Regions from separate parts of the Verminephrobacter eiseniae EF01-2 genome, predicted to be linked through region 3. Evidence: predicted binding sites of a transcription regulator. Region 3 holds the regulator's gene; each other region holds the start of a gene.
The links. Region 3 encodes LexA, which represses DNA repair genes until DNA is damaged. Its sites were predicted from a motif close to ACTGTATNNNNATACAGT; they were not measured.
Positions count from the first base shown of each region.

Region 1: a site for LexA is predicted at 2,957-2,974, ahead of recA (recombinase RecA). Genes of this name have one in related genera too.
Region 2: a site for LexA is predicted at 7,933-7,950, ahead of VEIS_RS08115 (DNA topoisomerase IV subunit B). Genes of this name have one in related genera too.

Region 1 is NC_008786.1:402,975-413,550, forward strand. It holds gene VEIS_RS01765 (AMP-binding protein) at 1-1,672, shown strand, start outside; gene recA (recombinase RecA) at 1,825-2,928, opposite strand; gene VEIS_RS01775 (MarR family winged helix-turn-helix transcriptional regulator) at 3,197-3,619, shown strand; gene VEIS_RS01780 (response regulator) at 3,701-4,381, shown strand; gene VEIS_RS01785 (sensor histidine kinase) at 4,485-5,933, shown strand; gene VEIS_RS28035 (hypothetical protein) at 5,914-6,270, opposite strand; gene VEIS_RS01790 (hypothetical protein) at 6,306-6,494, opposite strand; gene VEIS_RS01795 (ATP-dependent Clp protease proteolytic subunit) at 6,668-7,357, opposite strand; gene VEIS_RS29500 (hypothetical protein) at 7,540-7,890, opposite strand; gene VEIS_RS01805 (LysE family translocator) at 7,917-8,531, shown strand; gene VEIS_RS01810 (aminotransferase-like domain-containing protein) at 8,706-9,848, shown strand; gene VEIS_RS25210 (hypothetical protein) at 9,948-10,100, shown strand; gene VEIS_RS01815 (VOC family protein) at 10,167-10,576, shown strand, end outside.
Region 2 is NC_008786.1:1,841,812-1,852,387, forward strand. It holds gene VEIS_RS08070 (Hsp20/alpha crystallin family protein) at 1-227, shown strand, start outside; gene VEIS_RS08075 (hypothetical protein) at 348-527, opposite strand; partial or broken gene VEIS_RS31540 (helix-turn-helix domain-containing protein) at 552-1,324, opposite strand; gene VEIS_RS08090 (hypothetical protein) at 1,442-2,305, shown strand; gene VEIS_RS08095 (MFS transporter) at 2,482-4,416, shown strand; gene VEIS_RS08100 (enoyl-CoA hydratase) at 4,766-5,530, shown strand; gene VEIS_RS08105 (class I SAM-dependent methyltransferase) at 5,560-6,138, opposite strand; gene VEIS_RS28440 (hypothetical protein) at 6,328-6,477, opposite strand; gene VEIS_RS08110 (MFS transporter) at 6,601-7,818, opposite strand; gene VEIS_RS08115 (DNA topoisomerase IV subunit B) at 7,984-9,969, shown strand; partial or broken gene VEIS_RS08120 (lytic transglycosylase domain-containing protein) at 9,985-10,548, shown strand.
Region 3 is NC_008786.1:5,425,452-5,436,027, reverse strand. It holds gene VEIS_RS23845 (NAD-dependent formate dehydrogenase) at 1-215, opposite strand, end outside; gene VEIS_RS27915 (hypothetical protein) at 419-571, opposite strand; gene VEIS_RS23840 (branched-chain amino acid ABC transporter substrate-binding protein) at 944-2,071, shown strand; gene VEIS_RS23835 (D-2-hydroxyacid dehydrogenase family protein) at 2,213-3,220, opposite strand; gene VEIS_RS25045 (hypothetical protein) at 4,119-4,475, opposite strand; gene lexA (transcriptional repressor LexA) at 4,690-5,364, opposite strand; gene VEIS_RS23820 (threonine dehydratase) at 5,462-6,433, shown strand; gene VEIS_RS23815 (hypothetical protein) at 6,771-7,028, opposite strand; gene urtA (urea ABC transporter substrate-binding protein) at 7,049-8,242, shown strand; gene urtB (urea ABC transporter permease subunit UrtB) at 8,279-9,181, shown strand; gene urtC (urea ABC transporter permease subunit UrtC) at 9,186-10,241, shown strand; gene urtD (urea ABC transporter ATP-binding protein UrtD) at 10,256-10,576, shown strand, end outside.

The DNA.
Region 1 (10,576 bases), 540 kb from region 3:
CGGACTGTCCCATGTGCGCGGAGCCACTGTGCCAGACCTGGTGACAGAGACCATCGGCGGCTTGCTGGACCGCGCTGTCGAAACACATGGCGCTCAGCCCGCCTTTGTTTTTGTCGAGCACGGGATCCGCTGGAGTTGGCGCCAGTTTTCTGAAGCCGTAGACCGGGTGGCGGCAGGACTTCTGTGCCTGGGAGCCCAGCGCGGGGAGCGTCTCGGCATTTGGTCGCCCAATCGTCCCGAATGGGTATTGACCCAATTTGCCACGGCCCGCCTGGGGGTCATCCTGGTCAACATCAACCCCGCCTACCGCACCAGTGAACTGGAATATGCGCTGAACGAGGCAGGGGTTCACATCCTGATCAGCGCCGTCGGTCTCAAGAGCAGCGACTACCTGGGCATGCTCAGGGACCTGGCACCGGAGTTGGCAGATTGCGCGCCAGGGAAATTGCAGGCCAAGCGACTGCCAGAGTTGCGCAGCGTCGTGCAGATGGGTCGATGCGCGCAGCCCGGCATGTTCAGCTTTGAGCAATTGCAGTCGCTTGCCGGCCCGGCCCAGATCAACCGATTGAGCCTCATCGAGAGCCAGTTGGATGCACACGACGCAATCAATATCCAGTTCACCAGCGGCACCACGGGCCAACCCAAAGGCGCCACGCTGACGCACCACAATGTGGTCAACAACGCGCGCTTCGTAGCGCATGCGATGCGCCTGGGCCCGAGCGACCGCCTGTGTGTGCCGGTTCCCCTTTACCACTGCTTTGGCATGGTATTGGCCGTGCTGGCCGCCACCTCCACGGCAAGTTGCCTGGTCTTTCCCGGCGAGTCATTCGATGCCGCCGCAACCCTGGCAGCCGTTGCCACCGAGCGTTGCACTGCCCTGCATGGCGTTCCCACCATGTTCGTCGCCATGCTGGGCCTTGCGCATTTTGCGCAGTTCGACCTGAGCAGCCTGCGCACTGGCATCATGGCGGGCGCTCCGTGTCCGATCGAAACCATGCGACAAGTGCTGTCGGACATGCACATGCCCGAAGTCACGATCGCCTACGGCATGACAGAAACGTCGCCGGTGTCTTTTCAAAGCGCGGTGGATGATTCGATCGAGCAGCGCGTCGGCACGGTGGGGCGAATCATGCCCCATCTCGAAGTCAAGATCATTGGCGAAGACGGCAAAACCCGCCCCATCGGGCAAGTCGGCGAGCTTTGCACCAAGGGCTATGCCGTGATGCAAGGGTACTGGGCTGACCCGCAACGCACGCGCGAAGCCGTTATCGACGGCTGGATGCACACAGGCGACCTGGCCACCATCGACGCCTTCGGTTATTGCAGGATTGCAGGTCGCCTCAAGGACATGCTGATCCGTGGTGGCGAGAACATCTATCCACGCGAAATCGAAGAGTTCCTGTATCGCCACCCCGCCGTTTCGCAAGCGCAGGTATTCGGCATTCCGAGCGCCAAATACGGCGAAGAAGTCTGCGCATGGATTGTGCTCAAACCACAGGCACAGGCCTCGCCTGAATCCATCCGGGAGCACTGCCGTGCGCACCTGGCGCATTTCAAGGTGCCGCAACACATCAAGCTGGTTGCCAGCCTTCCAATGACCGTCACTGGAAAGGCACAAAAATACCTGATGCGCGAAGCCATGATGAAAGAATTGGGGTTGGCAACCGGCTGACCCCGCAATGGGTGTGTTGCCGGTCACCGCCGAGCGCGCCGATTGGAAAGCATGGGGGCGATCGGGCGCGTGGCCATCGACCATCACCTGCTGCCCGACCTTCGATCACGCGCACCGCCTGCTCGGCCATTGGCGATGCCGGCCGTCTCTGCTCACCCGTTCGCGGCCGCCGCCGGGGCCGGTTGCGCACCGGGCAGCACCGGGGCTGGCTGCGCGTCGGGCAGCAGCGCGATGCCCAGGCTGTGGCGCACCTTGTTTTCGATCTCGTGGGCCAGGTCGGGGTTTTCGCGCAGGAATTCGCGCGCGTTGTCGCGGCCTTGGCCGATTTTTTCGCCGTTGTAGGCGTACCAGGCGCCCGACTTTTCCACGATCTTGGCGTTCACGCCCATGTCGATGATTTCGCCCTCGCGGCTGATGCCTTCGCCAAACAGGATGTCGAACTCGGCGGTCTTGAACGGCGGGCTGACTTTGTTCTTGACCACCTTGACCTTGGTTTCGTTGCCAATGGCTTCATCGCCCTTCTTGATGGTGCCGGTGCGGCGGATGTCCAGGCGCACCGAGGCGTAGAACTTGAGCGCATTGCCGCCGGTGGTGGTTTCGGGGCTGCCGAACATCACGCCGATCTTCATGCGGATCTGGTTGATGAAGACGACCATGCAGTTGGTCTTCTTGATCGTCGCGGTGAGCTTGCGCAATGCCTGGCTCATCAGCCGCGCTTGCAGGCCCGGCAGGGCGTCGCCCATGTCGCCTTCGATCTCGGCCTTGGGCGTCAGGGCGGCCACCGAGTCCACCACGATCAGGTCGACCGCGCCGGAGCGCACCAGGCTGTCGACGATCTCCAGCGCTTGTTCGCCGGTGTCGGGCTGGCTGATCAGCAGGTCGGACAGTTGCACGCCGAGTTTTTGCGCGTATTGCACGTCCAGCGCATGCTCCGCATCGACGAAGGCGCAGGTGCCGCCCTGCTTTTGCATCTCGGCGATCACCTGCAGCGCCAGCGTGGTCTTGCCCGAGGATTCCGGGCCATAGATTTCAACCACCCGGCCACGGGGCAGTCCCCCCACGCCCAGCGCGATGTCCAGGCCCAGCGAGCCGGTGGAGACGACCTGTATGTCCTCGATCACCTCGCCTTCGCCCAGGCGCATGATCGTGCCCTTGCCGAATTGCTTTTCGATCTGGGCCAGCGCGGCCGCGAGTGCCTTGGCTTTTTCGGCATTGACCGGGAATGCGGGGTGGCTACCTTTGACTGCGACGTCCATGATGAAACTCCTTCGAATCAACCAACAAGCTGGATGCTTGAACAGTAGTCTACGCGAGAGATCGAACTCGGATGAAGCGATTTTTGGTCAGTTTGATTGACAATAAACCATGGCTGATCCCACCCCCACGGCACCTGCTGCCGCCCCTTGCGCGACACCCCCCGCCGCACCCCTCGCCGCACCATCGACCACGCCATCGACCACGCCATCGACCGCGCCACCGGCCGCACCGGACGAGCGCTGGCGACAAACCCATCTGGGCCGCCTGATGGGCAGCGCCCTGCGCCGCTTTGACGCCCGGGTGTTGCAACTGATGGCCCGCAATGTCGAGGTGCCACTGGCGCTGTCCAACCTCGCGGCGCGCGCCCAGGTGATGGCGGCCCATGTGCATATCACCCGCCACCTGGCATTGTCGGGCGACCGGCTGACCGATCTGGCCCGGCGTGCCGGCATGACCAAGCAGGCGATGGCCCCATTGGTCGATCAATGCGCGGCCTGGGGCTTGGTGACCCGCGCCGTCGATCCCCTCGATGCGCGTGCGCGCCGCGTGCAATTTACCGCTGTCGGGCTGGCCTGGCTGCAGGCCTTTCGGGATGCGGTGGCGCAGGCGGAGGCCGAGTTCCGCGAGGAGGTGGGCCAGGAGGTGGCCACGGTGGTGGCCATCGGGCTGGAGGCTTATGCCGGCGCGTGACCGGCCAAAGCGCCACCGCCTAAAATCGCGGCGCCGGGTCAGGCGGGTCAGGCCGTTGCCACTTACACCAGGAGATACCCCATGCGCATTCTCATTGTCGAAGACGATCAGGTGCTGGCCGATGGCCTGCTGCGCACGTTGCGCGCATCGGGCGCCGTGGTGGACCATGTGGCCAGCGGCAGCGAGGCCGATGCTGCGCTGCTGACCAACAATGAGTTCGACCTGCTGATCCTGGACCTGGGCCTGCCCAGGATGCACGGGCTGGAGGTGCTCAAAAAGCTGCGCGGCCGGGGCATGGCCCTGCCCGTGCTGATCCTGACCGCCGCCGACAGCGTCGACGAGCGCGTCAAGGGCCTGGATTTGGGTGCCGATGACTACATGGCCAAGCCCTTCAGCCTGCAAGAACTCGAGGCCCGCGTGCGCGCCCTGACCCGGCGCGGCATGGGCGGCACCAGCAGTGCCATCCGGCATGGCCCGCTGGTGTACGACCAGGCCGGGCGCGTGGCCACCATAGACGGCAAGATGATCGAGCTTTCGGCGCGCGAACTGGGCCTGCTGGGGGTGCTGCTGCAGCGTGTTGGCCGCCTGGTCAGCAAGGAGCAGTTGGTCGAGCGCTTGTGCGAGTGGAGCGAAGAGGTCAGCAACAACGCCATCGAGGTCTATATCCACCGCCTGCGCAAGAAGATCGAAGGTGGCCCGATCCGCATTGCCACGGTGCGGGGCCTGGGCTACTGTCTGGAGAAAATCCCGGTCAGCTATTGAAACAGTAGCTCCAATCCGATATGAATCCTGCGCTGACAGGATGTTTCGTTGACCACCATGGGGCGTCATCGACGGCCATGGATGGAATGACCCGGCGGCGGCCTTGAAGATCTTCCAGCGCGAGCAGCGCTCCCTGTTCGGCGAGATCCTCGACTGGATGCTCACGCCACTGCTGCTGTTGTGGCCCGTGAGCCTGGCGCTGACCTGGCTGGTGGCGCAGGGCCTGGCCAACAAGCCCTTCGACCGCGCCCTCGAATACAACGCCCAGGCCCTGGCCCAGTTGGTGGGCGTGGTCGGCGACAAGGCGCAGTTTCACCTGCCCCTGCCGGCCAGCGAGCTCCTGCGCGCCGACGATTCCGACACCGTCTACTACCAGGTGATCGGCCCTGGCGGCTACTTCCTGTCGGGCGAACGCGAACTGCCCGGCCCCCCTGACGACGAGTTGCCGCTGCCGGGTGAAGTGCATCTGCGCGACGCCGAAATGCGCGGCATCGATATCCGCGTGGCCCATCTGTGGGTGCGGCTGCCGCTGCCCGGCAACCCCCTGGCGCTGGTCCAGGTGGCCGAGACACGCGCCAAGCGCAGCGTGCTGGCCACCGAAATCATCAAGGGCGTGATGCTGCCGCAGTTCGTCATCCTGCCGCTGGCCGTGCTGCTGGTGTGGCTGGCGCTGGCGCGCGGCATCCAGCCGCTGCACCAGCTCGAGCAGCGCATCCGCGCGCGCAACCCGGACGACCTCTCGCCGCTGGACGAGCGCGCCGTGCCGCTGGAGGTGGCGCCGCTGGTCTTGTCCGTGAACGACCTGCTCAAGCGCCTGAACGACTCGGTGGCCACGCAAAAGCGCTTTCTGGCCGACGCCGCCCACCAGCTCAAGACGCCGCTGGCCGGTCTGCGCATGCAGGCCGATCTGGCCCAGCGCGAAGGCACCAGCACCGAGGAGATCAGGCGCTCGCTGCAACAGATCGGCCGCTCCAGCATCCGCGCCACGCACACCGTCAACCAATTGCTGGCGCTGGCCCATGCCGAAGGCAGCGGCGTGGGCATTGCGCGCCAGCCCTGCGACCTGGCCCGGCTGGTCATCGAGGTGGTGCGCGACTCGGTGCCGCGCGCACTCGACAAGCACATCGACCTGGGCTACGACGGCGCCCAGCCCGGCACGCCCGGTCTGCTGCTCGACGGCAACCCCACCCTGCTCAAGGAACTGGTGCGCAACCTGCTCGACAACGCCATCAACTACACGCCCTCCGGCCCCGACAAACCCGGCGTGGTCACGGCCCGCGTGCTGGCGGACCGCTTTGGCCAGGTGCTGCTGCTGCAAGTCGAAGACTCCGGCCCCGGCGTACCCGAGGCCGAGCGCGAACTGGTGTTCCAACCCTTTTACCGCGTGCTCGGCAGCGAGGCCGACGGCTCGGGCCTGGGGCTGTCGATCGTGCAGAAGATCGCGCGCAAGCACGGTGCCGAGGTCACGCTGGAAGACGCCCGGGCCGGCCAGCATCCGCCGGGCGCGCGCTTTGGCGTGCGCTTTACGGCGCTCAAGGTGCAGCCGGGTTGAAGAACGCCGGCCTGCCGCGCAGGCGCCCGAAAGTGCGCCAAAACGCTGCGGTCGCACAGTGGATGCGCATCAGCGTGCCGGGCGCCAGCAGATGGCCCGCGCCGGGCATGCGCTGCGGCAGCGCCTCGGCGTCCACCTGTCCACCCCCCATGTCCCACCAGCCAAACAACCCGCCGGTTCGGTCGCAAAGCGGCAGCCCGCCTCCAGCGCCCGCTTGACGTTGCGCGCCCGTGCCGCGTCGATACCACTTGTACGAACTGGCCTGAATATCCGCTTTGACGCTGTGTGCGCGTGCTGCGTCGAGCCGGCTGCACAGGCGCTCGGCATGGCGGCGCAACGGCCCCTGCCCGATGCACGGCGCCAGGGCTTTTGTCAGTCAGGCGGAAACGCGCCCAGCCCGGGCTGGTCACTGACCTTGTGGAACATCCCCCGGATCAACACCGTGGCATCGATCGGCCACAGGCTGCGGCCTGCGCTGCGCAGCATCTGCCGCCAACCGGGCGCTGCCCGGGGCCGGGTCACCCCAGCGGGCATCGGCGCCGGCCGCATGGCCGCTTTCATGCACAAAAAGCCCCGATTCTTGCGCGCCTGCACCAACGCTTGCGCGAGCAACGGGTTATGGGCGGCCGACCACGGTCGGCGGGCTGACCCCGTTTTGCTGCGCGCACCTGACCCACTTTCGCCATTCGGCACCTGTTTGCTCTTGCGCTCCTGGTCATGGGCCGTCGCTGCATTTATTTTTTCTGCGACCGGATTTCTTTCTCCGAAACGATGATCTCATGAACGAGGCCGTACTCGACGGCCTGTTCTGCGCTCATCCAGAAATCGTGTCCGGTGTCGGCCGTAATTTTTTCGAGAGTCTGGCCGGTTGCTTCGGCAAAAATCCTGTTCAACCGGGCCCTCATCACATTGGTTCTGTATTCGTGAAGTGATTTGTTAACTGGTTCCGGCGGTTTTTTTCTGTATGAAGAAGATACAAATTGCGCAAACCTTTCCCGGGCAGCCCGGTCGTCAGCCGTTTCGGTGTACGTCATCTCTCCTGCTGGGATGATTTCCTTCATGTGCAGCAGGAAGTGTGTGTTGGGCAGGGAATACCGATTCTCCTTGTCAGCCGCAACATAGATTAAAGCCCCAGCACTGGCCACCCAGCCGGAACTCACGACGATGACCTTCGGAGTGATAAACCGGATGGCGTCAAAGATCAGGTCGCCGGATTCGACATGTCCACCGGGCGAACTGATAAATACGTAGATTGGGTCATCGTTGATGGAGGCCAGAATGTGCAACTGCTGCACAGCTTCCTTGGCCATCTTGTGATCGATGGTGCCGATGATGAACACTTTGCGAGCGTTGATAGCATATTCCATCAGCTTGGCACTCATCGTGCCCGGTGGCTCTGTGCTTTCTTTTTGCTCATCGTTCATATCGTGCTCCAAAAGTAAAAGTTTTGAATTCCAGGCACGCGAATCCACAGGGCTTCAGCCGCACCTCACTGCATAATGGCAAAGAAGGGCACCATCAAACACGCATGCTGACCGACCCTGCTGCCTGATTATGCACCAGGCTACTCCTCTGCGAAGGTCTTGAAGGGTGGAATCGGCGGGAATCAACACAGCCTTCCAACACGTTCAATACCCATTGCCTGAAAGATGCGCGCCAGAGCGCAACCGAACGATCTGCCAGCCACCAGCGGCAGGACCTCGGCGCGCTGCACCGAGCGCATGGGCACTTCGGCGCTGCGCGAAATCCGCAACGCCACCGAAAAGTCCGGCATCACCCGTTTGGCCGGCGGCCGGCCCTTCCCCCGGCCCTTCCCCCGGTGCCCGGTCGGCGCGTTGGCCGCATTGGCGGCAGTGCTGGCCCATAATGGCGTCGCCACCTTGCAATACGCCGCCAGCGCAGGCTTCGCACCGCAGCGTGAGAGGGGGCGCCACAGATGGCATTGCAGACACTGCACACACCAATACCAATACCGTTTTCCCCATGAGCGCTGCTGAACTCACTGCCCTGCTGTTGCTGTGCGCCGCCATGAGCTTTTCGCCGGGGCCCAACACCACCATGTCCACTGCACTGGCCGCCAACCTGGGCCTGAAGCCGGCGCTGCGCTTTTGCCTTGCCGTTCCTGTGGGCTGGGCCTTGGTGATGCTGGGTAGCGGGCTGGGTCTGGGCGCATTGATTGCCGGGCGGCCGGCGCTGCGCTGGAGCGTGACCTTGCTGGGCGCGGCCTACATGTTCTGGCTGGCCTGCAAGCTCGGCCGCACAGGCCGGATGACCGAGTTCGACGCCCGCCGCCTGAGCCTGGGCTTTTGGCAAGGCGTGGGGCTGCAATTCGTGAACATCAAGGTCTGGATGCTGGCGTTGACGCTCAGCGCAGGCTGGGTGGTCAATGCGGCCGGCCGGCCCGCCAGCAACCCGGGAGAGCGGCTGGCCATCATCTGCGGTGTGACGATGGTGTTTGCTTTCGGCTGCAATTTCGTCTACGCCCTGCTGGGCTCCTTGCTGCGCCAGTGGCTGGCCCGGGGCGCGCGCCTGCTATGGTTCAACCGCACGCTGGCCTTGGTGCTGGTAGCCACCGCCGTCTGGATGCTGATGCTGTGAAGCCGCCATTGCCAACACCCACCGCCGCAGCACAGAATGCCAACGAGTTCCCCATCGCCTTCGCCCACCACCACGTTCAACACCCCTTACCTCAGAGCTGCAAGGAGAGCCACCGTGAAACTGAACGATCTGCCCCCCGCCATCGACTGGACCCTGGCGCGCCGCACCACGCGCATGAACCCCTCGGTCATTCGCGAAATCCTCAAGATCACCGAACGGCCCGGCATCATCAGCCTGGCCGGCGGACTGCCCTCGGCGCGGACCTTCCCGGTCAGCGCGTTTGCCGCCGCATCGGCGGCAGTGCTGGCGCGCGATGGCGCCGCTGCCTTGCAATATGCCGCCAGCGAAGGCTTTGCACCGCTGCGTGAGGCGGTTGCCGCCTTCCTGCCCTGGAAGGTGGCGCCGGAGCAAGTGCTGATCACCACCGGATCGCAGCAAGCCCTGGACCTGGTCGCCAAGGTGCTGATCGACACCGACAGCCGCGTGCTGGTCGAGACGCCCACCTACCTGGGCGCGCTGCAAGCCTTCGCGCCAATGGAGCCGCGCGTGGTCTCGGTGGCCGGCGATGACCAGGGGGTGCTGATCGACGACCTCCGGGCGCGGATGGGCACGGGCGCCGACAAGGCGCGCTTCCTGTACGTGCTGCCCAACTTCCAGAACCCCACAGGCCGCACCATGAGCGCCGCACGCCGTGCCGCGCTGGTGGCCGCCGCCGCCGAACTGCGCCTGGTGCTGGTGGAAGACAACCCTTATGGCGACCTGTGGTACGACACCCCGCCACCGGCCCCGCTGACCGCCGGCAATCCCGAAGGCTGCATCTACATCGGCTCGTTCTCCAAGGTGCTGGCCCCCGGCTTGCGCCTGGGCTACATCGTTGCGCCCGCAGCCGCCTACCCCAAGCTGCTACAGGCCAAGCAGGCCTCCGACCTGCACAGCCCCGGCTACAACCAGCGCTTGGTGGCCGAGGTGATCAGAGACGGTTTCCTGGAACGCCATGTGCCCACCATCCGCGCGCTGTACAAGCAGCAGTGCGCCGCCATGCTGGCTGCTCTCGACGAGCAAATGAAGGGGCTGTCCGTGCAGTGGAATCGCCCCGACGGCGGCATGTTCCTGTGGCTGCGCCTGCCCGAAGGCATGAGCGCCCAGGCGCTGCTGCCCAAGGCCGTGGCGCGCAACGTGGCCTTTGTGCCCGGTGCGGCTTTCTATGCCGACAACGCCGACCCGCGCACGCTGCGCCTGTCATTCGTTACCTCTACGGTCGAGCAGATTGCCACCGGCATCGCGGCGCTGGCGGGCGCCATTCGCGAGTTGGCGTGAAGCCGATGAGGCAGGTGCAGCACCTCCCGTGTCGTCTGCGGCGTCAGCCCCTCGAAAGGACGAGGCCGGCGGCATCGCCCCGTCGATGCAGCGTCCCTGGTGTCGCGTCACCGATCATCTGTCGGTCTGCGCTGGCCATCGAAGCGCATCGCGGCGTTGCCTCGCTTGCCAATACAGCTCGGTATGGGCTGCGCGATGCGCCTTGCGCTGCGCTCCGATGGCTGCGCGCAGCCTACGACATCTGATCGGTGACGCGACACTAGCGCGGGCCGTGCCCGCTGCATGGGTCGGTGACACGCAGCGCCACGGGAAACGGCGATGACGACACGCGCTTTCGCCGCCATCGAGCCACCAGAGCCACCTCCCTGCATCGACCATCTGATCGTGCTTGCAGCCGATCTGGCCTCGGGCGTGCAGTGGTGCGAGCGCCAGTTGGGCGTCACACCCGCAGCGGGCGGAGAACACCCGCTGATGGGCACGCACAACCGGCTGCTCAATATCTCAAGCCCGGCGCACCCGCGTGCCTATCTGGAACTCATAGCCATCCAACAAGGAGCGACAAAGACCATACCCGGCGGCGCAAAACGCTGGTTCGACATGGATGACAGCAGATTGCAGCGCCAGGTCGCGCAGCATGGCCCGCAGCTGATCCATTGGGTGGCGGCAGTGCCCGACATGGTGGCCCGGTGCGCGGCATTGGCCGCCCAAGGGCTGGACCGGGGCGCCAT
Region 2 (10,576 bases), 2.0 Mb from region 3:
TGGATGTGCCCGGGCTGAGCCGCGAGCAATTGCAGATCAGCATTGAAAGCAACATGGTGCGCCTGCAAAGCGTGCCCGACGCGCCACGCCAAGTGCAACGCACCTGGGAATTGGCCGGCGAGGTGGACGCCGCTGCCAGCAGCGCCAAGCTGGAAAACGGTGTGCTGACGCTGACCCTGGCCCGGGTGGAACCGGCCAGCAAAGCCACGACGTTGAGCATCCATTGAACCGGCGCGTGTCCCGGCCGGGGCCAGCCGGCGGGCCACTGCCCCTGCAGGCGCGGGGGCACCTTCGCTTGCCGCGCCCGAACGCTGCAAGCTCTGCTGGCAGCCCGGTCATGCGGTGCATCAGGAGCACCGGGTGCGCCAGGCCCATGCAGGCGGGATGCGGGCGCTCTTGACGGTGGTCTGCGTGCCCATCGGGCCTGCTGTCTGCCGGTCGTGGGTGCGAGCGCGGGCGCGGTCGCCGCGTGGGCGCTTGCGCGGGGCTTGCGTGCTGCGCGCGGGCGCGGCTTCATGGGCAGTCATTTGCGTGGCGGCACACCCAGCCATTTATCGCCGCATGTCGGCAAATACCTGGAACTCCCAGTTGCGCATGGCCAGCAGCAAGGTGTAGCCGCTGCGTTCGCGCTCGGGCATTTTCTGGTCGGCAAGGTGTTGTTGCGCGAAGTCCCGGGCCACGCGCTGCATGCGCTCCATGAATGCGGGCGTCAGGCTGCGGCCGATTGCGCCGTGCACCAGCAGCATGCATTCGCCTGGTCCGTCAAAGCCGCCGCCGAAGTAGTCGAGCAGGGCGTGCGCGCGAAAGTAGTTCATCACCGGCCCGTCGGGGCGCCAGCGGAAGGTCTTGGCCCGTTGCAGGCGGTAGCGGTTCAGGGGGCGCAGTGCGATGACGCCGATGCGGTCGAGCTGCGCCAGGTACTCGATGCCCTCGGCCTCGGTCAGGCGGTAGCTGCTGCAGACCTGCTCCAGCGTCCACTGGCTGAGCACGCAGAGGGCCATCAGCAGCAATTTCTTGTCGCCGACCACGGCCTGTTCCTGCTAGTGTCGCGTCACGGATCAGATGTCGTAGGCTGCGCGCAGCCATCGGAGCGCAGCGCAAGGCGCAGCGCGCAGCCCATACCGAGCTGTATTGGCAAGCGATGCAACGCCGCGATGCGCTTCGATGGCCAGCGCAGACCGACAGATGATCCGTGACGCGACACTCGTTGCTTGAGCTGCGATGGCGCGTCGGCCACGCGGCGCGCCAGGTCGGCAAAGTCCAGCGTCAGCGCGCGGCAGATCGCGTCGATGCGCGACAGCGGCATGTCGCCCCTGGCCAGCATGCGCTTGACGCTGGTGGCTTGGCAGGACCTTTGTGCTATTTTTTGCTACGGCGCCGGGCTTGCCGAACATACTGTGCGGCATTGATTCCCCACCCCTCGTTCACGGAGACGATGAGCATGCATTTCCTTTTTCTCCACCACTGCCGGCGCCCCCCGGCCTGGTCACGCGCTGAAACCGGGCTGCTGCTGGGCGCGGTGGCGCTGCTGGCGGTGGCCTGGTTCGGGCCGGCGCTGCCGGCCAGCGTGCAGCAGCACGACTTTGCCGACCTGCGCACGCTCTGGGGCATTCCCTGCGCGATGGATGTGCTGAGCAATCTGCCGTTTGCGTTCGCCGGCCTGTATGGCCTGGTCGTGCTGCGCCGCGTGGGACCGGCCATGCCCGATGCCGCATCGCGTGCCTCGGCCACGCTGTTCTTTGCCGGCCTGCTGTGCACGGCGGCGGGCTCTGCGGTGTACCACTGGCAGCCGCAGGATGCGGGTTTGCTGTGGGACCGGCTGGGCATGGTCCTGCCTTTTGCCGGTTTGCTGGGGCTGACTGCGGCCAACCGTGTGAGTGAGCGATCGGGCTGGGCCGTCGCCGCCGCCGTGCTGCTGGCCGGGCCGCTGGCCCTGCTGTGGTGGTCGTACCGGGGCAATTTGTTGCCCTGGGCCGTGGTGCAGTTCGGTGGCATGTCGGTGGTGTTGGTGCTGGCCTTCGTGCCGCGCCGCGCGGGCGCGCTGGCGCTGTATCCGGGGGCGGTGATTGCGCTGTATGCGCTGGCCAAGCTGTTCGAGGCGGCGGACCATGCGGTGTTCGGGGCCACCGCGCAGTGGGTGTCGGGCCACAGCCTCAAGCATGTGCTGGCGGCAGGCGCGGCCTGGCCGGTGTTGTCGGCATTGGCGGCGTTGCACAGCGACAGGCCCGGCGTGTCGCACACCACCATGCGCTCCCCGTGGGCGCAGGAAAGCACCAGCCAACCGCAGACCGGGGCCGGCGCGTGAGCGCCGCCCGGCCGCCCGAAGGCGCTCGAACCGCAGCCGAAGGCGAAGGTACTCCATCCTTCGCCGCCCGGCCGCCCGAAGGCGCTCATACCGTAGCCGGAGGCGAAGGTGCCCCATCCTTCGCCGCCCGGCCGCCCGAAGGCGCTCATACCGTAGCCGAAGGCGAAGGTGCTCCAGTGAACCCCGAAACTTCCTTGGCCGGCGTGGCGCAGCCGCATGCAGACCCGAACCAGTTCGCCCTGTTGCAGCAGCGGCGTTTTGCGCCGTTCTTCTGGACGCAGTTCCTGGGCGCTGCGAACGACAATCTGTTCAAGTTTGCGTTCACGGTGATGGTGACTTACCAACTCAGTGTGTCGTGGCTGCCGCCGGCGATGGCGGGGCTGGTGATCGGTGCGCTGTTCATCCTGCCGTTCCTGTTGTTTTCAGCCACCTCGGGGCAGTTCGCCGACAAGTACGACAAGACCCGCATGATCCGCTGGGTGAAGAGCCTGGAGATTGCCATCATGCTGGTGGCGGCGGGCGGGTTCATCGCCGGCCAGGTGCCGGTGCTGCTGCTGTGCACCTTTTTGATGGGCCTTCATTCCACGCTGTTCGGCCCGGTGAAGTACGCCTATCTGCCCCAGGTGCTCAGCGAGCGTGAGCTCACCGGGGGCAACGGCATGGTCGAGATGGGCACGTTCGTCGCCATCTTGCTGGGCAATGTGGCCGGCGGCCTGCTGGCGGCCCTGCCCGGCGTGGGCCATGCCAGCGTGGCGGCGGGCTGCGTGCTGGTCGCGCTGCTCGGGCGTGCGGTGGCGCAGTTCGTCCCCCCGGTGCCAGCCACCGACCCGGGGCTCAGGATCAACTGGAACCCTTTCACGGAAACCTGGCGCAACCTCCAACTGGCGCAGCAGAGTGTGGTGGTGTTCCGCTCGCTGCTGGGCATTAGCTGGATGTGGTTCTTTGGCGCGATGTTTCTGTCGCAGTTTCCGAGCCTGGCCAAAGAGGTGCTGCATGGCGACGAGCAGGTGGCCTCGCTGCTGCTGGTGGTGTTTTCCGTCGGCATCGGCATCGGCGCGCTGCTGTGCGAGCGGCTCTCGCGCCGCCATCTGGAGATCGGTCTGGTGCCGCTGGGGGCGATAGGCATGAGTGGGTTCGCGATCGACCTGTACTTTGCCGCGCGCAGCCTGCCGCCGGCGCAGGCCATGGGCCTGGCGGCCTTTCTGGCCCAGGGCGCGCATTGGCGCGTGCTGCTCGATCTGGCGCTGCTGAGCCTGTTTGCCGGCCTGTACAGCGTGCCGATGTACGCGCTGATACAGATGCGCTGCCAGCCCACGCACCGCGCGCGCATCATTGCCGCGAACAACATCCTGAATGCGCTGTTCATGATCGCCAGCGCGCTGATTGCCGGCGCGCTGCTGGCAGCCGGCTGCACCGTGCCGCAGATTTTCCTGTTCACCGGCATTGCCAACGCGGTGGTGGCGTCCTACATCTTCATGCTGGTGCCCGAGTACCTGCTGCGCTGCGTGGCCTGGGTGGTGTCGCGCTTGGTGTACCGCTTCGAGGTGCAGGGCGATGAGAACCTGCCGGCCACGGGCGCCGCCATCCTGGCCTGCAACCATGTGAGCTTTGTCGATGCCGTGCTGCTGATGGCGGCCAGCCCCCGGCCGATCAGCTTTTTGATGGACCACCGCATCTTTCGCGTGCCGGTGCTCGGCGGGCTGTTCCGCTTGGCCAAGGCGATTCCGGTGGCGCCCCAACAGGAAGACCCCGCCACCTACCACGCAGCGTTCGAGCGTGCCGCGCAGGTGCTGCGCGCGGGCGGTCTGCTGGCCATCTTTCCCGAAGGCGGGGTCACCCGCGACGGGCAGTTGCAGGAGTTCAAGGGCGGGATCATGAAGATCCTGGAACGCGCCCGGGCCGACGGGGTGCAGGCGCCGGTGATCCCGATGGCGCTGACCAACCTGTGGGGCTCTTATTTCAGCCGCATCGAGCCTGGCGGCGCCATGGTGCGGCCCTGGCGCCGGGGCTTTTACAGCCGCGTGGGGCTGAACGTGGGGCCGCCCGTGGCGCCATCGGGCGTGCAGCCTGCGTTGCTGCGCACGCGGGTGGCTGACCTGCTCCGGGCCTGAGCCGGGTCGGCGCGCACTTCATCCGGCACGGCAAGGCGTTCGAGCGCGGGCAGCCGGGCGCCTGCGGGCAAGCCGCAGCGCCATCCGCTCCGTACCAGAAACGAGGGCCTCCGACGCCGACCCGGTGGAGGCCGGCGCGGGCGTGATCGGCCACGGCAGCGGGCTGTGCGCGCGCTGCGCCAGTGTGCCGTCCTTGTCTGCTGCCTGCCGGATCATCGGGCTGGCGCCCCGGCGCCGCCGGTGCTGCGTCTGTGCTGCATCTGCTGCCTGTGTGCGGCGCACCCTGCCCGCCCAACGCAAACAGGTATGCTGGCCCGGGTGTGAAAAACCCTGCGCCCGGCAACCACCCATGACCACCCACCTCCATCACGCCGCAGTCGCCCTGGACGAACGGGGCATCGCCACCGTCACGATCCGCAATGCCGGAGCGCTGAACATTCTTTCCTCGCCCGTGCTGCTGGACCTGATCGCGGCGTTCGAGGCGCTGGCGCAAGAACCGGTGCTCAGGGTTGCCATCTTGCGGGGCACCGGCGACAGGGCCTTCGTGGCCGGTGCCGACATCAAGGAGATGGGGGCGCTGGCGCCAGAAACGGCGCCGGCCTTCATCGACCGGCTGCGGCGCTTGTGCGATGCGGTGCGCTGCTTGCCCGTCCCGGTGATCGCCCGCGTCGCTGGCTGGGCCTTGGGCGGGGGGCTGGAGCTTGCCGCTGCCTGCGACCTGCGCTATGCCAGCAACCGGGCGCAGCTCGGGATGCCGGAGGTCAAGATCGGCATTCCATCGATCATCCACGCCGCCTTGCTGCCCCGCCTGATCGGCAACGCCCGCGCCAACTGGCTGCTGCTGACCGGCGAGAGCATAGCCGCCGCCCAGGCGCTGTCCTGGGGGCTGATCGACGCCAGCCTTCCTTTGGATCGCCTCGATGCCGAAATAGCGCATCTGGCGGGCAGCATCGCCGGCTACGGCCCGATGGTCATGCGCCAGCAAAAGCGGCTCATCCGCGAGTGGATGGATGCGCCGCTGCCCCAGGCCATCGCCGATGGCGTTCAGGAGTTTGCCAACGCCTTCGATACCGGCGAGCCGCAGCGCTACATGGCCGCATTGGCCCGGAAATAGCGCCAACAGCCGCCGCGCCGGGGCGCGGGTCAACGCAAGGGATACCGCGCGGGGCGCCCGGACTGCGGGTGCTCCCGCAGCGCTGCAATGCGTTGCACGAAGCGCGCAGGCTGCGGCACGAAACCGTCCTCGTAGCCCAGCACGCGCAAAGCGGCGCAGGCGCCGAGCAGTTCGCCGGGGCGCAGCAGAAATTCCGCCCGGGTGGGCCGGCCCACGGTTTCCTGGCCTTGCGCAAAGGTTTCGTAGATCAGCAGTCCGCCGGGCGCGACGCTGGCCACGATGACCGGCAACAAGGGGCGCCACAGATAGTTGGTGACCACCACCGCATCGAATCGCCGCCCGGGGAAAGCACCGCCTGGCTGCTCGGATTGCCTTTCGGCAAAGGGCCAGGGGCCGGCCTCGATGTCGGCACAGATCATCTCGCCCAGATCGGCGCAGGCCGCCAGCGCCTGGGCCGAGCGGTCCAGCCCGACGACGCAATGGCCCCGGCTGCGCAGCCAGCGCAAATGGCGTCCCGTGCCGCAGGCCACATCCAGCACCGTGCTGCCGGGCGCGATCAGCCCGGCCCAGCGGCAAACCCAGTCGGAGGGGGCATCGGTTGCGTGCATGCGGCCATGAAAAAATGGCTATCGGCGCTCGGTGGTATGCATCTGCGGCCCGAAAGGGGAGAGCGGGGAGAGCGCCCGGCGGTACCCATTCCATTCCTGAATCGTTCGTGAACGCGAAGGCGGAGCGCAGACAGTGCGGCTGTACGGCAAGCGAGGCCGACAAAGTGCACGGATGATGCAGGAATGGAATCAGAAGCAGGCCCATACCTGCCCGGCCAGCAGCAGCATGAATTCGGGCATGGTGTACAGGGCAAACACCAGCAGGCACAGCAGCAGCGCCACCGCCTGGGCCAGCCAGCGCCGCGCCACGGGTTTTGTCGGAGGGGGGCTATCGTTCATCGTGCACATGTCCGGGTTGGCTGCACTGCGTTGCGCGTCGAACTGGATAGTGATGGCCGGCGTTGCGTGGTCAAGCCGATGGCGCGATGTTGCGTGGTCAAGCCGATGGCACGACGTTGCGCGTCAAGCCGATAGCGCGACGTTGCGCGCTATGGGCCTTTCCTTGATCGGAAGGTTCACCAGCGCCGCAAACAGGCCCAGGCCGATGGAGATGAACCAGACGATGTCGTAGCTGCCGGTGACGTCATACAGATAGCCGCCGAGCCATACGCCGATGAAACTGCCGATCTGGTGGCCGAAAAACACAAAGCCGCCCAGCATCGACAGGTGCTGTATGCCGAAGATCTGGGCGATGGTGGCATTGGTCAGCGGGATGGTCGACAACCACAGCGCGCCCATCACGGACGAGAAGATGTACACCGATGCCGGCGACAGCGGCACCAGCAAGAAGATGGTGATCGACACGGCCCGCGCCGAGTAGATGAAGGCCAGCAGATAGCGCTTGGGCAGGTGCTGGCCCAGCACGCCGGCGATGTAGGTGCCAAATACGTTGAACAGTCCGATCAGCGCCAGCGAATAGCTGGCCACCTGGGGCGACAGGCCATGGTCTTTGAGGTAGCTGGGCATGTGCACGCCAATGAACACCACCTGAAAGCCGCACACGAAGTAGCCCATCATCAGCAGTGTAAAGCTCGGGTAGCGCAGCGCCTCGCCCAGCGCCTGCACGATGGTCTGGTCGCGTTTGACCGGGGTAGCGCCCCCGAACCCGGGCTCGCGCAGGCCAAAAGCCAGCGGCACGATCAGCAGCACCATCAGCGCCAGCGCCAGCAGCGCCTGCTGCCAGCCCAAGCCGGCGATCAGCCAGCCTTCCACGGGCACCATCAGGAACTGGCCGAACGAGCCGGCCGCTGCCGCCACGCCCATGGCCCAGGAGCGGCGCTCAGGGGCCAGTTGCCGGCCCAGCACGCCGTAGATCACGGCGTAGGTGGTGCCGGCCTGCGCCGCGCCAATCAGTATCCCGGCGCTCAGTGCAAACCAGGTCGGCGTGGGCGCCAGCGCCATGCCCACCAACCCCAGGCCGTAGAGCAGTGCGCCACCGATGAGCACACGAAAAGCGCCAAACCGGTCTGCGATCATGCCGACGAAAATGCCGACGATCCCCCAGGAGAGGTTCTGGATCGCAATCGCCAGCGCAAACGACTGGCGGGTCCAGCCCATCTCTTGCGTGATCGGCAGCAGCCATAGCCCGAAGCCATGGCGTATGCCCATCGACAGGGTCACGACGGACGCCCCGCAGATCAAGACCTGGAGCATGGACAGTTTGGGAGGATGGGTAGGCATCGCAGCAATATAGCGCGATTGCATCTGCTCCGCTGGCGCACCGCGGCTGCCATGCCAGCGCCGCTGCCGCTGCATGGCAGGCCGGGCCAGGTTTCCAACTGTTCCAACTGTGAAACTGTTTTTTTATCCAGCTTTTGCTGCACTGCCACATTACAATCGGCCCCCATGTCTGCCAAACCCTCCCGCCTGCCCACGAGCGGCGTCTACTCCGAAGGCTCGATCCGCGTCCTCAAGGGCCTGGAGCCTGTCCGGCAGCGCCCGGGCATGTACACCCGCACCGACAACCCGCTGCATATCACCCAGGAGGTGCTGGACAACGCGGCCGACGAGGCACTGGCCGGCTACGGCAAAAAGATCAAGGTCACGCTGCACATCGATGGCTCGGTGAGCGTCGAGGACGACGGGCGCGGCATTCCGTTTGGCATGCACCCCGAAGAAAAGGCGCCGGTGATCGAGTTGGTCTTCACCCGGCTGCACGCGGGAGGCAAATTCGACAAGGGCCAGGGCGGCGCCTACAGCTTCTCGGGCGGCCTGCATGGCGTGGGGGTGAGCGTGACCAATGCGCTGACCACGCGCCTGGAAGCCACCAGCCACCGCGAGGGCCAGCTCGCGCGCCTGGTGTTCTCGGGGGGCGCAGTCATCGAGCCCCTGCGCACCCGGCCGCTGGCATCCGGCGAGCGCCGGCAGGGCACCACGGTGCGCCTGTGGCCCGATGCCCAATACTTTGAATCCTGCGCCCTGCCCATGGGCCCGCTGTGCCAGCTACTGCGCAGCAAGGCGGTGCTGATGCCGGGCCTGTGCGTCTCGCTGCTCAACGAGAAAACGCGCGACACGCAAACCTGGCAGTACCAGGGCGGCCTGCGCGACTACCTGGCGCAGAACCTGAGCGCCGACCCGGTGATCCCGCTGTTCGAGGGCGCCGCTTTTGCCGACGGCAGCCATGAGAGCTTTGCCGAAGGCGAGGGCGCCGCCTGGTGCCTGGCCTTTACCGAAGACGGCCCGCCGATACGCGAGAGCTACGTCAACCTGATTCCCACCAGCGCCGGCGGCACGCACGAAAGCGGCCTGCGCGATGGCCTGTTCAACGCCGTCAAGAGCTTCATCGAGTTGCACAGCCTGCTGCCCAAGGGCGTGAAATTGCTGCCCGAAGACATGTTTGCGCGTGCCAGCTACGTGCTGTCGGCCAAAGTGCTGGACCCGCAGTTCCAGGGCCAGATCAAGGAGCGCCTGAACTCGCGCGACGCCGTGCGCCTGGTCTCGGGCTTCGTGCGCCCGGCGCTGGAGCTTTGGCTGAACCAGCATGTCGAGTACGGCAAGAAACTGGCCGAACTGGCCATCAAGGCCGCGCAGACGCGCCAGAAGGCCGGCCAGAAGGTGGAAAAACGCAAAGGCTCGGGCGTGGCCGTGCTGCCGGGCAAGCTCACCGACTGCGAGAGCCGCGACACGGCGCACAACGAGGTCTTCCTGGTCGAGGGCGACTCGGCCGGGGGCAGCGCCAAAATGGGCCGCGACAAGGAAAGCCAGGCCATCTTGCCGCTGCGCGGCAAGGTGCTCAACACCTGGGAGGTGGAGCGCGACCGGCTGTTTGCGAACAACGAAATCCACGACATCTCGGTGGCCATCGGCGTCGATCCGCATGGCCCGGATGACAGGCCCGACCTGACCGGCCTGCGCTATGGCAAGGTCTGCATCCTGAGCGATGCGGATGTCGACGGCGCGCACATACAGGTGCTGCTGCTGACCCTGTTCTTTCGCCACTTCCCGCAGTTGATCGCGACCGGCCACATCTATGTGGCCCGGCCCCCGCTGTTTCGCGTCGATGTGCCCGCGCGCGGCAAAAAGCCTGCGGCCAAGATGTACGCGCTCGACGCGGGCGAGTTGGCCGCCATCCTCGACAAATGCGCCAAAGAAGGCTTGGCGCGCGAGAAATGCCAGATCAGCCGCTTCAAGGGCCTGGGCGAGATGAATGCCGAGCAACTGTGGGAGACCACCTTGAACCCCGACACCCGGCGCCTGTTGCCGGTGCAACTGGGCGCGCTGGATTTTTCCGCCACCGAAGGGCTGATCACCAAACTCATGGGCAAAGGCGAGGCCGCCGCCCGGCGCGAGCTGATGGAACTGCACGGCGACGCGGTGGAGATCGACATCTGACCGGACCGCAGCGCCATGCCCCAAAAGAACCTGCTGCGCCTTTGCCTGCCGGGTGTGCTGCTGCTTTTCATGCAGCAACCGGCCCATGCCGACCAGGCGCCCCCCAGGCCCCACGCGCTGCCGACTGCGGGCGAGCGCCTGCTGGTCTTTTTCGATATCGCGCCGGCCTACAAGAGCGTCAAGCACCACCTGCGGGCCGCCGCCAAGATGCAGGGCGTGGATTACGCACTGCTGCAGGCGCTGATCGCCGCCGAGTCCGATTTCAATGCCACGGCCGTATCGCCCAAGGGCGCGGTGGGCCTGATGCAACTGATGCCGGCCACGGCCCAGCGCTTTGGCGTGCGCGCCGATGCGCAGCGCACGGTGGAGCAAAAGCTGGCCGACCCGGCAGTGAATGTGTCCACCGGCGCCCGCTACCTGCGCTATCTGCTCGATCTGTTTGCCGGCCGCATCGATCTGGCCGTGGCGGCCTACAACGCGGGCGAGGGGGCGGTGCAAAAGGCCGGCAACCAGGTCCCGGACTTCAGGGAAACCCGCAACCATGTGCGCACGGTGCTGGATCTGTACGCGCTGCTCCAGGCCGCCGGCCAGCAGGGCGGTTTCCCGC
Region 3 (10,576 bases):
ACCAGTTTGTGGCCGTTGGATTCCAGATACTTGCGCAGCCCCAACTCGCCAGACACGCTGCCGAGCAGGGTGCCCGGCTGGAAGTCGATGGCCCTGGGGGTGGGCAGGGTCTGGCCATCGGGGTAACGCTCCAGCCTGGGCAGGCTGTCACGGGCGTAGGTCTTGGGGTCGCCGGTTACGGGGTCGTCATACAGCACGCAAACGATCTTCGCCATGTTTTGTCTCCGGAAATAGTGATTCGAACGCTGCGGCGCCGGGCGGCGCCTGGCAGGAACGGCGCGGGCCGTTCGGGTGCCAATGGTTCGCCTTCGGGCAGATCAGTGCAAATCGTTTGATCCGATGTTTCGATCGGCATGGCTTATCACGCCTGCGGCAGGGGGCCTCTGAACGCCATTGGAGCGGTAGAACTAGTGTCGCGTCACCGGTCAGATGTCGTAGGCTGCGCGCAGCCATCGGAGCGCAGCGCAAGGCGCATCGCGCAGCCCATACCGAGCTGTATTGGCAAGCGATGCAACGCCGCGATGCGCTTCGATGGCCAGCGCAGACCGACAGATGATCGGTGACGCGACACTAGGCCCGTGCCAGGGCTTTGCCGAGGCCGGCCGGGCTTTTCACCGCCACGGCCATCCTGCCGTTTGCTGGTCTGTCCAATCGGCTCATTCAGGACTGGGCGGGCGATGCGACCTGTTGGGTGGGCCTGCAACAAGCAGGCGCCCATCTTTTGGATGCGCTCGACCGCGCCTTGCGTCAGCGGTGCCATTGGAGTCAATGGCACCGGCGCGCCTTCTGCTGCCAAGCACTGATCAGGGTATTCCCTTTGTGGTTTACCCTTGAAATCAAATGTTTTTCTTGATCATCCGGTCTGCAAACTGCGTTATGTTCACTTTTCATGGAGGCACGGAACGGATTCCCGATGTCTCTTTTCACCAAAGTTGGAGGGTTTATGCAATTGAAACTGAAACATCTGATGCTGGCCGCTGCGACGACCGTGGTTGGCACGGCCCTGGCACAAGAGCAGGTGGTCAAGATTGGCCATGTGGCTCCGATCTCCGGCCCCCAAGCCCATTCCGGCAAGGACAACGAAAACGGCGCCCGCATGGCCATCGAAGAACTCAACACCCAGGGCATCAGCATCGGGGGCAAGAAAATCAAGTTCGAGTTGCAGGCCGAAGATGACGCGGCCGACCCCAAGCAAGGCGCAGCCGTGGCACAAAAACTGTGCGACTCCCATGTTGCTGGCGTTATCGGTCACCTGAACTCCGGCACCACCATTCCGGCGTCCAAGATCTACAACGATTGCGGCATTCCGATGGTGACAGGCGCTGCGACCAACCCCAACCTGACCAAGCCGGGCTACAAAACCACCTTTCGCATCATCGCCAACGACAACACCCTGGGTGCGGGTCTGGCGTCCTACGCGGTGGACCATCTCAAGCTCAAGACCGTCGCTGTCATCGACGACCGCACCGCTTACGGCCAAGGTGTGGCCGAGGTGTTCAAAAAGACCGCCATCGCCAAGGGCATGCAGGTGGTCGACGAGCAGTTCACGACCGACAAGGCCACCGACTTCATGGCCATACTGACCGCCATCAAGGCGAAAAATCCCGACGCCGTGTTCTACGGCGGCATGGACCCCCAGGCCGGCCCGATGCTGCGCCAAATGGAACAGTTGGGCATGGTCCGCATGAAGTTTTTCGGTGGCGACGGCGCTTGCACGAACGAAATCGCCAAGCTGTCGGGCGGTGCCAAGACCCTGGACAACGTGATCTGCGCCGAAGGCGGTGCTTCGCTGGACAAGATGCCTGGCGGCCTGGCCTGGAAGGCCAGGTACGACGCCAAGTACCCTGGACAGTTTCAGGTGTACAGCCCCTACATCTATGACGCCACGATGTTGCTGGTCGACGCGATGAAGCGCGCCAACTCCGTCGACCCCAAGGTCTACCTGAATGAGTTGGCCAAGTCCAACTTCAGGGGCGTGACGACGACGATCGTTTTCGAGCCCAATGGCGAAATGAAGGACCCTCCCTTCACGCTGTACTCGTTCAAGGACGGCAAGAAAACCCCGCTGTGATTGCCGCAGGTGGCAGCGCCTGGGCGGGTCACGCGTGCGCGTCTGCGCCCGATGACCGCTGCATCAGAATCGCCGTCACCATCCCCCCGATGGACCCAAGAACCCGGGCGCCGCGCCGAAGGTGAAGGTGCTTCGGGGGCTTCAACGCCGCACCTGCAGCGCGCCCGGGTTCACGATATTGGTCGGGGTGCCCTTGATGAAGTTCACCACGTTGTCGAATGCCGCGCCAAAGTACAGTTCGTAGCTGTCTTGCTCGACATAGCCGATGTGCGGCGTGCAGATGCAGTTTTCGAGCCGCAAGAGGGCATGGCCTTGCATGATGGGCTCGCTCTCGAACACGTCAACGGCGGCCATGCCGGGGCGGCCGCGATTCAGTGCGGCGATCAGTACGTCGGGCTTGATCAGTTCGGCGCGCGATGTATTGATCAGCAACGATGTGGTTTTCATGCACGAAAGATCCTCCAGCGAGATGATGCCCTGCGTCTCGTCGCTCAGCCGCAGGTGCAGCGAGATGACATCGCACTGGGAGAAGAACTCCTCGCGTGTGCTGGCCGCCTGGTAGCCATCCGTCAACGCTTGCGCGCGTGAGGGCTCACGGCCCCAGATACGCACATTCATGCCAAACGCCCGGCCATAACCGGCCACGATCTGACCAACGCGGCCGTAGCCCCAGATTCCCAGCGTCTTGCCGCGCAGCACGCTGCCAATGCCGAAGTTGGTGGGCATGGACGCGCTCTTCAGGCCCGACTGCTGCCAGGCGCCATGCTTGAGATTGGCGATGTACTGCGGTAGCCTGCGCATGGCCGCCATGACCAGGGTCCAGGTCAGTTCTGCCGGGGCCACCGGGGAGCCCACGCCTTCTGCCACGGCAATGCCGCGCTCGGTGCAGGCAGCGACATCGACATGGCCTGCGATCTTGCCGGTTTGCGCAATGAGCTTGAGCCGTGGGAGCTTTTCGACCAGTTGGCGCGTGATCTGGGAGCGTTCCCTGATCAGCACGATGATGTCGGCATCCCTCAGGCGCACGGAGAGCTGGCCCAGCCCTTTGACCGTGTTGGTGTAGACCTTGGCGGTGTACGCATCGAGCCGGGAGGCGCAATGCAGTTTGCGCACCGCGTCCTGGTAGTCGTCGAGAATCACAATATTCATCCCGCCATTGTGCCTTGGCGCGGCCAGCCGTAGCGCGTCAGAGGCCCGCTTGGCGCGGCCGACATCGAGCCTGTAGCGCCTGGGCAGCGGCCAGCCGGCCCCGTTGCGCGCACACATCGGCCATGCGCCCGGTGATGACCAGGCGGTCCGGTGCCGGGGTCTGCCCTGTGGCGCAGTTCCCGGGCTGGCCGGGCGGTGGGAGCGGATGGTTGCGCCGGCGCTTCGGGGATATGGTCTGCCGGGGTCTGCCGGCCGGACCATGAAGGGCCAGTGGCTGCGCGCGGGTTGTAGTGGACGCTGTAATGGCGGCTGCGACGGCTGTTGGGGTGGGCGCAACCCCGCTACCAGGGCGTTGCGCTCATCGGTATGACCGTCTGCTTGCAGACAAACACGCCGACGAGCAGCGCGTGGCGGAACAAAAGCGCAAGACGGCGTTGGAGATCCAGCGGATGCGAGCAGGCGCGGGCGCGCCAGCACGGCTTTGACCTTCATGATTATGGCTTTCTCCAAGAACCGTTGATTTTCAAAGCGACAGGATTAATGATAAAACCACGTTCGAGGCACATGCAAAACCCAGTTAAATCATTTGACTGGTCATTGCAAAAATACCAATTGCGGTCTATGGATTCAGGAAGGCATCGAATGAACCTGAATTGGCAAAAAAACTTGCCGATAATGGGAAACTTGACGAATACGACATCAAAACTTGTCTGACACCGAATGACTGCCTGGTACGCCCAACAAAGTCAACACCGCCCGGGGTCTGCTGGTCGATGCCTTGGACGGCGAGGACGAAGACGAATACACGAAAAAGGCAAGAAGGAAACTTTCCCTCTTGCCTTCGGATTAGTCGCCTTCCATTATTGATTGCGGCTATGGTAAACTCCAGAAACCCATATTAACGGCCAGCGGGCTTGCCGTCCTGCTGCGGATCCTTCAGATGCTGCTGCTGCAAATTCTTCAGATGCTGCGCATTCAGCCGTTGCTGCAGCTCCATCTCCTGCCGCTCACTCTGCCAATTCTGCCACTGCCACCGCTCCTGCCGCAGATGCGGCGGCTGCTGCTGCTGTTGGCACTGCCAAAGTCGCTCACTCACTTCGTTGTACAGTTCTTCAGGAACATGGGTCTGTTCGAGGTCCTTCTTCATGTGTTCATTGAAGAATTGCCAGCCAGAAGTGTGGCCATTTTGCCAAGTTAGATTAAATGCCAACAAAACAGCCGCCGCGATGATGATGTAGATGATGATTTTTTTCACGATTTGCCCCTGCCATTGAAATCGGTTCCCAAATGAACCCCATTGAAAACACAGAATCAGCCGGCGCATTCGCAGCCAAGGTAAACCTGCCCGCCAGTGTTTTCGGTGGCGACCGTCTTTGGCATCGAACTATCGGATTTCGTCCTGATTCTTACGGCTATCTACACTTTCATGCTGATAGCGCTTAAGGCAGCGGTGTGGCCTTGCCTTGGGTTTACATCAGCATGGTGTTGCGGATCAGCCCGACGGCCAGGCCTTCGATTTCGAAAGGCTCGCCGGGCTGGACCACGATCACCGGGTAATCGGGGTTTTCGGGCAGCAGTTCGATGGTGCTGGCGGTGCGGCGCAGGCGCTTGACGGTGACATCGTCCCCCAGGCGGGCGACGATGATTTGGCCGTTGCGCGCCTCACGGGTGGCTTGCACGGCGAGCAGGTCGCCGTCGATGATGCCGGCGTCGCGCATCGACATGCCGCGCACTTTGAGCAGGTAGTCCGGCTTGTGCTGGAACAGGCCGTTTTCCACGCTGTAGGTCTGCTCTACATGCTCTTGCGCGAGAATGGGCGAGCCGGCTGCCACGCGCCCGATCAGCGGCAGCACCCATGGCGACGAACCGGGGTTGCCTGCGCCGGATGGGCCGGAGCGGGCGGCATGGATGGAGCGCAGCGTTTCGCTATGCAGGCGGATGCCGCGTGAGGTGCCGCTGACCAGTTCGATCGCGCCTTTGCGGGCCAGGGCTTGCAGATGCTCTTCGGCGGCGTTGGCTGACTTGAAGCCCAGTTCGGCTGCGATTTCTGCGCGGGTAGGAGGGGCGCCGGTGCGTGCCATGGTGTTCTGGATCAGGTCCAGGACTTGTTGCTGGCGGGCGGTGAGTTTCGGGTTGTCGAGCATGGGGGGCCTCCGGTGGTGTCGGTGACAGTGGCGTACAACTGTTTTTCAATCCAGTAGCTGTATTTTTAACCAGTTTTTCGGACACAGGGGATGAAACATGAATGATTTGTTGCTGCCAGGCCACGCCGAGATAGAACAAGCCGCCAAGCTCGTGTATGCCGCCATGCCGGCGACGCCGCAATATTCCTGGCCCTTGCTCAATGCCGCGCTCGGCACCGAGACCTGGGTCAAGCACGAGAACCATACGCCGACTGGCGCCTTCAAGGTGCGCGGCGGCCTGGTCTATCTGCAAGAGCGGCGTGCCAGCGGTGTGATTTCGGCCACCCGCGGCAATCACGGGCAGTCGGTCGGTTTTGCGGCGCGCCGCTATGGCATCGCCGCCACCATCGTGGTCCCGCACGGCAACAGCAAGGAAAAGAATGCCGCCATGCGCGCTCTCGGCGTGACCTTGGTCGAGCATGGCAAGGAATTTCAGGAAAGCCGCGAGCATGCCGTGATGCTGGCGCAGCGCGATGCCTTGCATATGATCCCCTCCTTTCACCGCGATCTGGTCTGCGGCGTGGCGACTTGCTGGATGGAGTTGCTGCGCGCGCAGCCTGATCTGGATGTGTTGTTCGTGCCGATTGGGCAGGGTTCGGAAATATGCGCTGCCGTGGCTGCCCGGCGCGCATTGAATCTGCGCACGCGCATCATCGGTGTGGTGTCGGCCCATGCGCTGGCGTACAAGCTATCGTTTGAGAGTCGCAGCAAGGTGGAGTCGCCGGTGACGACGCTCATCGCCGATGGCGTGGCCTGCCGCGTGCCGGACGAATCCTCGCTGGCAGTGATTTCCGATCAGGTTGAGGAAATCATGGCGGTGAGCGACGACGAAGTGGCCGCCGCCATGAAACTCTATTTCACCGCCACCCACAACGTCGCCGAAGGTGCTGGCGCGGCGGCGCTGGCAGCGGCCATGCAGATTCGCCCGCGCCTGGCGGGACTGCGCGTCGGCCTGGCATTATCGGGCGGCAATGTCGATCACGACATGTTTGCGCAGATACTCAGCCGCCCGGCTGTCAGGACGACATGACGACATGACGACATTGGCGCAAACACACCGCCTGCGCCTGGCTGCTGGTGCTGGTGCTGGTGCCGGACAAGCTGGCGCGCTGCCGTCGGTTGCCGGGTATGCAAGCGAGAGTCGCATCCGCCGGGGAATACGCTGGGGTCGGGCCGGAGTCGGGTCGGAGTCGGGCCGAAAATGGCGATGGCCTGGCTGGGCGGCAACCGGGCAGCGCGACGGGCCGATCGTCAGCGCATCGAGCGCCTTATGTACATATTTTGCACTTTAGACAACTAGGGAAAACGCTTATATTCATGCCGGGCTGAATTGAGAAGAATCCGCCCCAACGAGCAATCGTTACCAGTCATACGACACCCGCTGCCAATGCTGCCAGCGAGGCGTCGGGCAATAAAGCCCGAATCGGTTTCAACACCGGTTCGGGCTTTTTTGTTTTCTCGGTCGCATCGAAGCCCTTGCCAAACGGATGCGCGTCATCCAGTGGCGCAGCTTTGCCCGAAGAAAACCGGTGGCGTTCCAGGCTCGTTTGCAGCGGCCATGCGGCGGGAGAAGGCGCCCGATGCGCGGCTTCGAAGATCGGATGTTCCCGATGACCAGCGCCCACACAGAGCAAAGGAATTTGACATGACGAACCCCTTCAACCGCCGCCAGATCGTCAAGACCGGCGGCTCGATGATCGTGCTGGGCGCCGCAGGCGGTGTCGCCAGGCTGGCCGCCGCGCAGGACGGTGCCACCGTCAAGCTCGGGCTGCTGCATTCGCTGTCGGGCACCATCGCCATCGCCGAGGCTGCGCTGGTCGATGCCGAGAAACTGGCCATCGAACAGATCAACGCCGCCGGCGGCGTGCTGGGCAAGAAGATCGAGGCCGTGGTGGAAGACGGCGCCAGCGAGAACCCGGTGTTCGCCGAAAAGGCGCGCAAGCTGCTCGAGCGCGACAAGGTCGCGGCCATCATCGGCTGCTACACCTCGGCCTCGCGCAAGGCGCTGCTGCCGGTGCTGAGCCAGGCCAAGGGCTTGTTGTTCTACCCGACCTACTACGAGGGCCAGGAGCAGGACAAGCGCGTGTTCTACCCCTCGCAGGAGGCCACGCAGTCGGTGATCGCGGCGGTCCAATGGATGGCGCGCGAGAAGGGCAAGAGCTTCTTCCTCGTCGGCTCCGACTACATCTATCCGCGCACCTGCAACAAAATTGCCAAGCCGGCCATCACCAAGGCCGGCGGCAAGGTGGTGGGTGAGGAATATGCGCCGCTGGGCCACACCGAGTTCTCGTCGATCATCAACAAGATCAAGGCCGCCAGGCCCGACTGCATCTACAGCACGGTGGTGGGCGGCTCCAACGTGGCCTTCTACAAGCAACTGCGCGCAGCGGGACTCGATGGCGCCAGGCAGGTGCTGCTGTCGACCGTGGTGTCGGAAAACGAGATCGAAGGCATCGGCAAAGACAACGCCGCCGGCTACTACGCCTGCATGGGCTACTTTCAGAGCATCGAGTCGCCGGCCAACGAGAAGTTTGTGCAAGCCTTCAAGGCCAAGTATGGGTCGGAGCGCGTGATCGGCGACCCGATGGAGGTGGCCTACAACTGCGTGTATCTGTGGAAACTGGCGGCCGAGAAGGCCAAGTCGTTCGATGTCGACAAGGTCACGGCCGCCGCGGCCGGCGTGGAGATCGAAGCGCCCGAAGGCACGGTGCGCGTGCACGCCAGCAACCACCATGTATGGAAGAAGGTGCGCGTGGGCCGTGCGCGGCCCGATGGCCAGTTCGACATCGTGTGGGAATCGTCCGGACTGATCGAGCCCAACCCCTTCCCCAAGGTCTGACGGCCCAGCGCAAACCGGCAACCAGCGGCAGGCGACATGAACTTCGACATTGCGGTGATGCAGATGTTCAACGGCGTGAGCCTGTTCACCATCTTGCTGCTGATGGCCATCGGGCTGGCCATCGTGTTCGGCCTGATGGGCGTCATCAACATGGCGCACGGCGAGCTGATGGCGCTGGGCGCGTACATGACCTACCTGGCGGCGCGTTTCTTCGGGCACTTCGCGCCGGGCTGGATGGATCTGTACCTGTTCGCCGCGATCCCGTTCGCGTTTGCCGTGACCTTCGCGTTCGGCTATCTGCTCGAGCGCGGCTTCATCCGCTTTTTCTACGACCGGCCGCTGGACACGCTGCTGGCCACCTGGGGCCTGAGCCTGATGTTGCAGCAGTCCTACCGCTCCATCTTCGGCGCGCAGGAGGTGAGCGTGCCGCTGGCCTCGTGGCTCGCGGGGGCGTGGGAGCCGACGGCGGGCATACAGTTGCCGCTGACGCGCATCTTCATCGCCGGGCTGACGGCCGTCGTCGCCATCGGCGTGTACCTGCTGCTATACCGCACGCCGTGGGGGCTGAAGGTGCGCGCGGTGACGCAAAATCGCGCCATCGCCGGCGCGGTGGGCATCGACACCCGCCGCGTCGATGCGATGACCTTCGCGCTCGGTTGCGGCCTGGCGGGCATCGCGGGCGCGGTGTTCACGATGATCGGCTCGACCAACCCCGGCACCGGCCAGCTCTACATCGTCGACGCGTTCATCGTGGTGGTGTTCGGCGGCGTGCAAAGCCTGATCGGCACGGCCCTTTCGGGCTTTGCCATCGCGCAGGCGCAGACCTGGCTGGAGTACCTGATGAGCGGCTCGATGGCCAGGGCCACGATTTTGCTGCTGGCGATTGCGGTGCTGTGCCTGCGGCCCAACGGGCTGTTCGCGATACGGTCGCGGGGTTGACGGCATGCGCAACCGGCTTTGTGCTGAACGCAAGGGCGATCTCGCCGGCATGGCCGCCGTGCTGCTGCTACTGGCCGTCGTGCTGCCGGCCACGCTCGACCCCTTCCGGCTGAACCTCGTGAGCAAGTACCTGGCTTTCGCGTTCGTCGCGGTCGGCGTGGTGCTGACCTGGGGCTACGGCGGCGTGCTGAGCCTGGGCCAGGGCATGTTCTTCGGCCTCGGCGGCTACATGATGGCCATGTTCCTCAAGCTCGAAGCCTCGGCGCCCGAACTGCCGGACTTCATGGTGTGGAGCAGCGTCGAGCAGTTGCCCTGGTGGTGGATTCCATTTCACTCGCTGGGCTGGACTGTCGCGGGCATCCTTGCGATTCCGGCCGTGCTGGCGTATCTGTTTTCCTACGCGATTTTCAAGCGGCGCGTGAGCGGCGTGTACTTCGCGATCGTCACGCTGTCTCTGGCGCTGGCGCTCACCGTGGTGGTGGTCGGCCAGCAGGGCGAGACCGGCGGCGCCAACGGCATCACCGATTTCCGCACGCTGCTGGGCCGGGACATTACCGGCGACGATGCCAAGCGCGTCATGTACTTCGTCGAGGTGCTGGCCATCGCGCTGGTGATGGCCGTGTCGCTGGTGATCGTGCGCAGCCGCTTCGGCAAGATCCTGATCGCGATTCGCGACAAGGAAGACCGCGTGCGCTTCAGCGGCTACGACACGGCGCACATGAAGGCCTTCGTGTTCGCGCTGGCCGCCGTGCTGTCGGCCATCGGGGGCGCCTTCTACAGCCTGCAGGTGGGGTTGATCGCGCCGGGCGTGATCGGCGTGGTCGCTTCGGTGGAGATGGTGATCTATGCGGCGGTCGGCGGGCGGCTGTCGATTCCGGGCGCGGTGATCGGCGCGCTGCTGATCGGTTTTCTCAAGTCGTACCTGTCGGAGACTTTTCCCGAAGGCTGGCTGTACTTCCTGGGTGCCGTCTTCATCCTCGTGGTCTGGGCCATGCCGAACGGCCTTGCCGGCCTGGGCCGGACGTTGCTGCGTAGATGCAGCGCGCAGGCCGCGCCATGAGCATCGCGCTGGCCATGCCCGGCGGCAGCTTGCCGCAGGCGGCTGCGGGGTTCGCCGATGCGAACGAGCAGATTCTGCGTGTCGAGGGGCTCACGGTCTCCTTCGACGGGTTCAAGGCCGTGGACGGCCTGAGCCTCTCGGTCGAGCGCAACGAGCTGCGCGTGATCATCGGCCCGAACGGCGCGGGCAAGACCACGCTGCTGGACATGATCTGCGGCAAGACCCGGCCGAGCGCGGGCCGGGTGCTGTTCAACGGCCAGGACCTCGGCCGCCTGAACGAGTATGAGATCGTGCGCACCGGCGTGGGCCGCAAGTTCCAGACGCCCTCGGTCTAT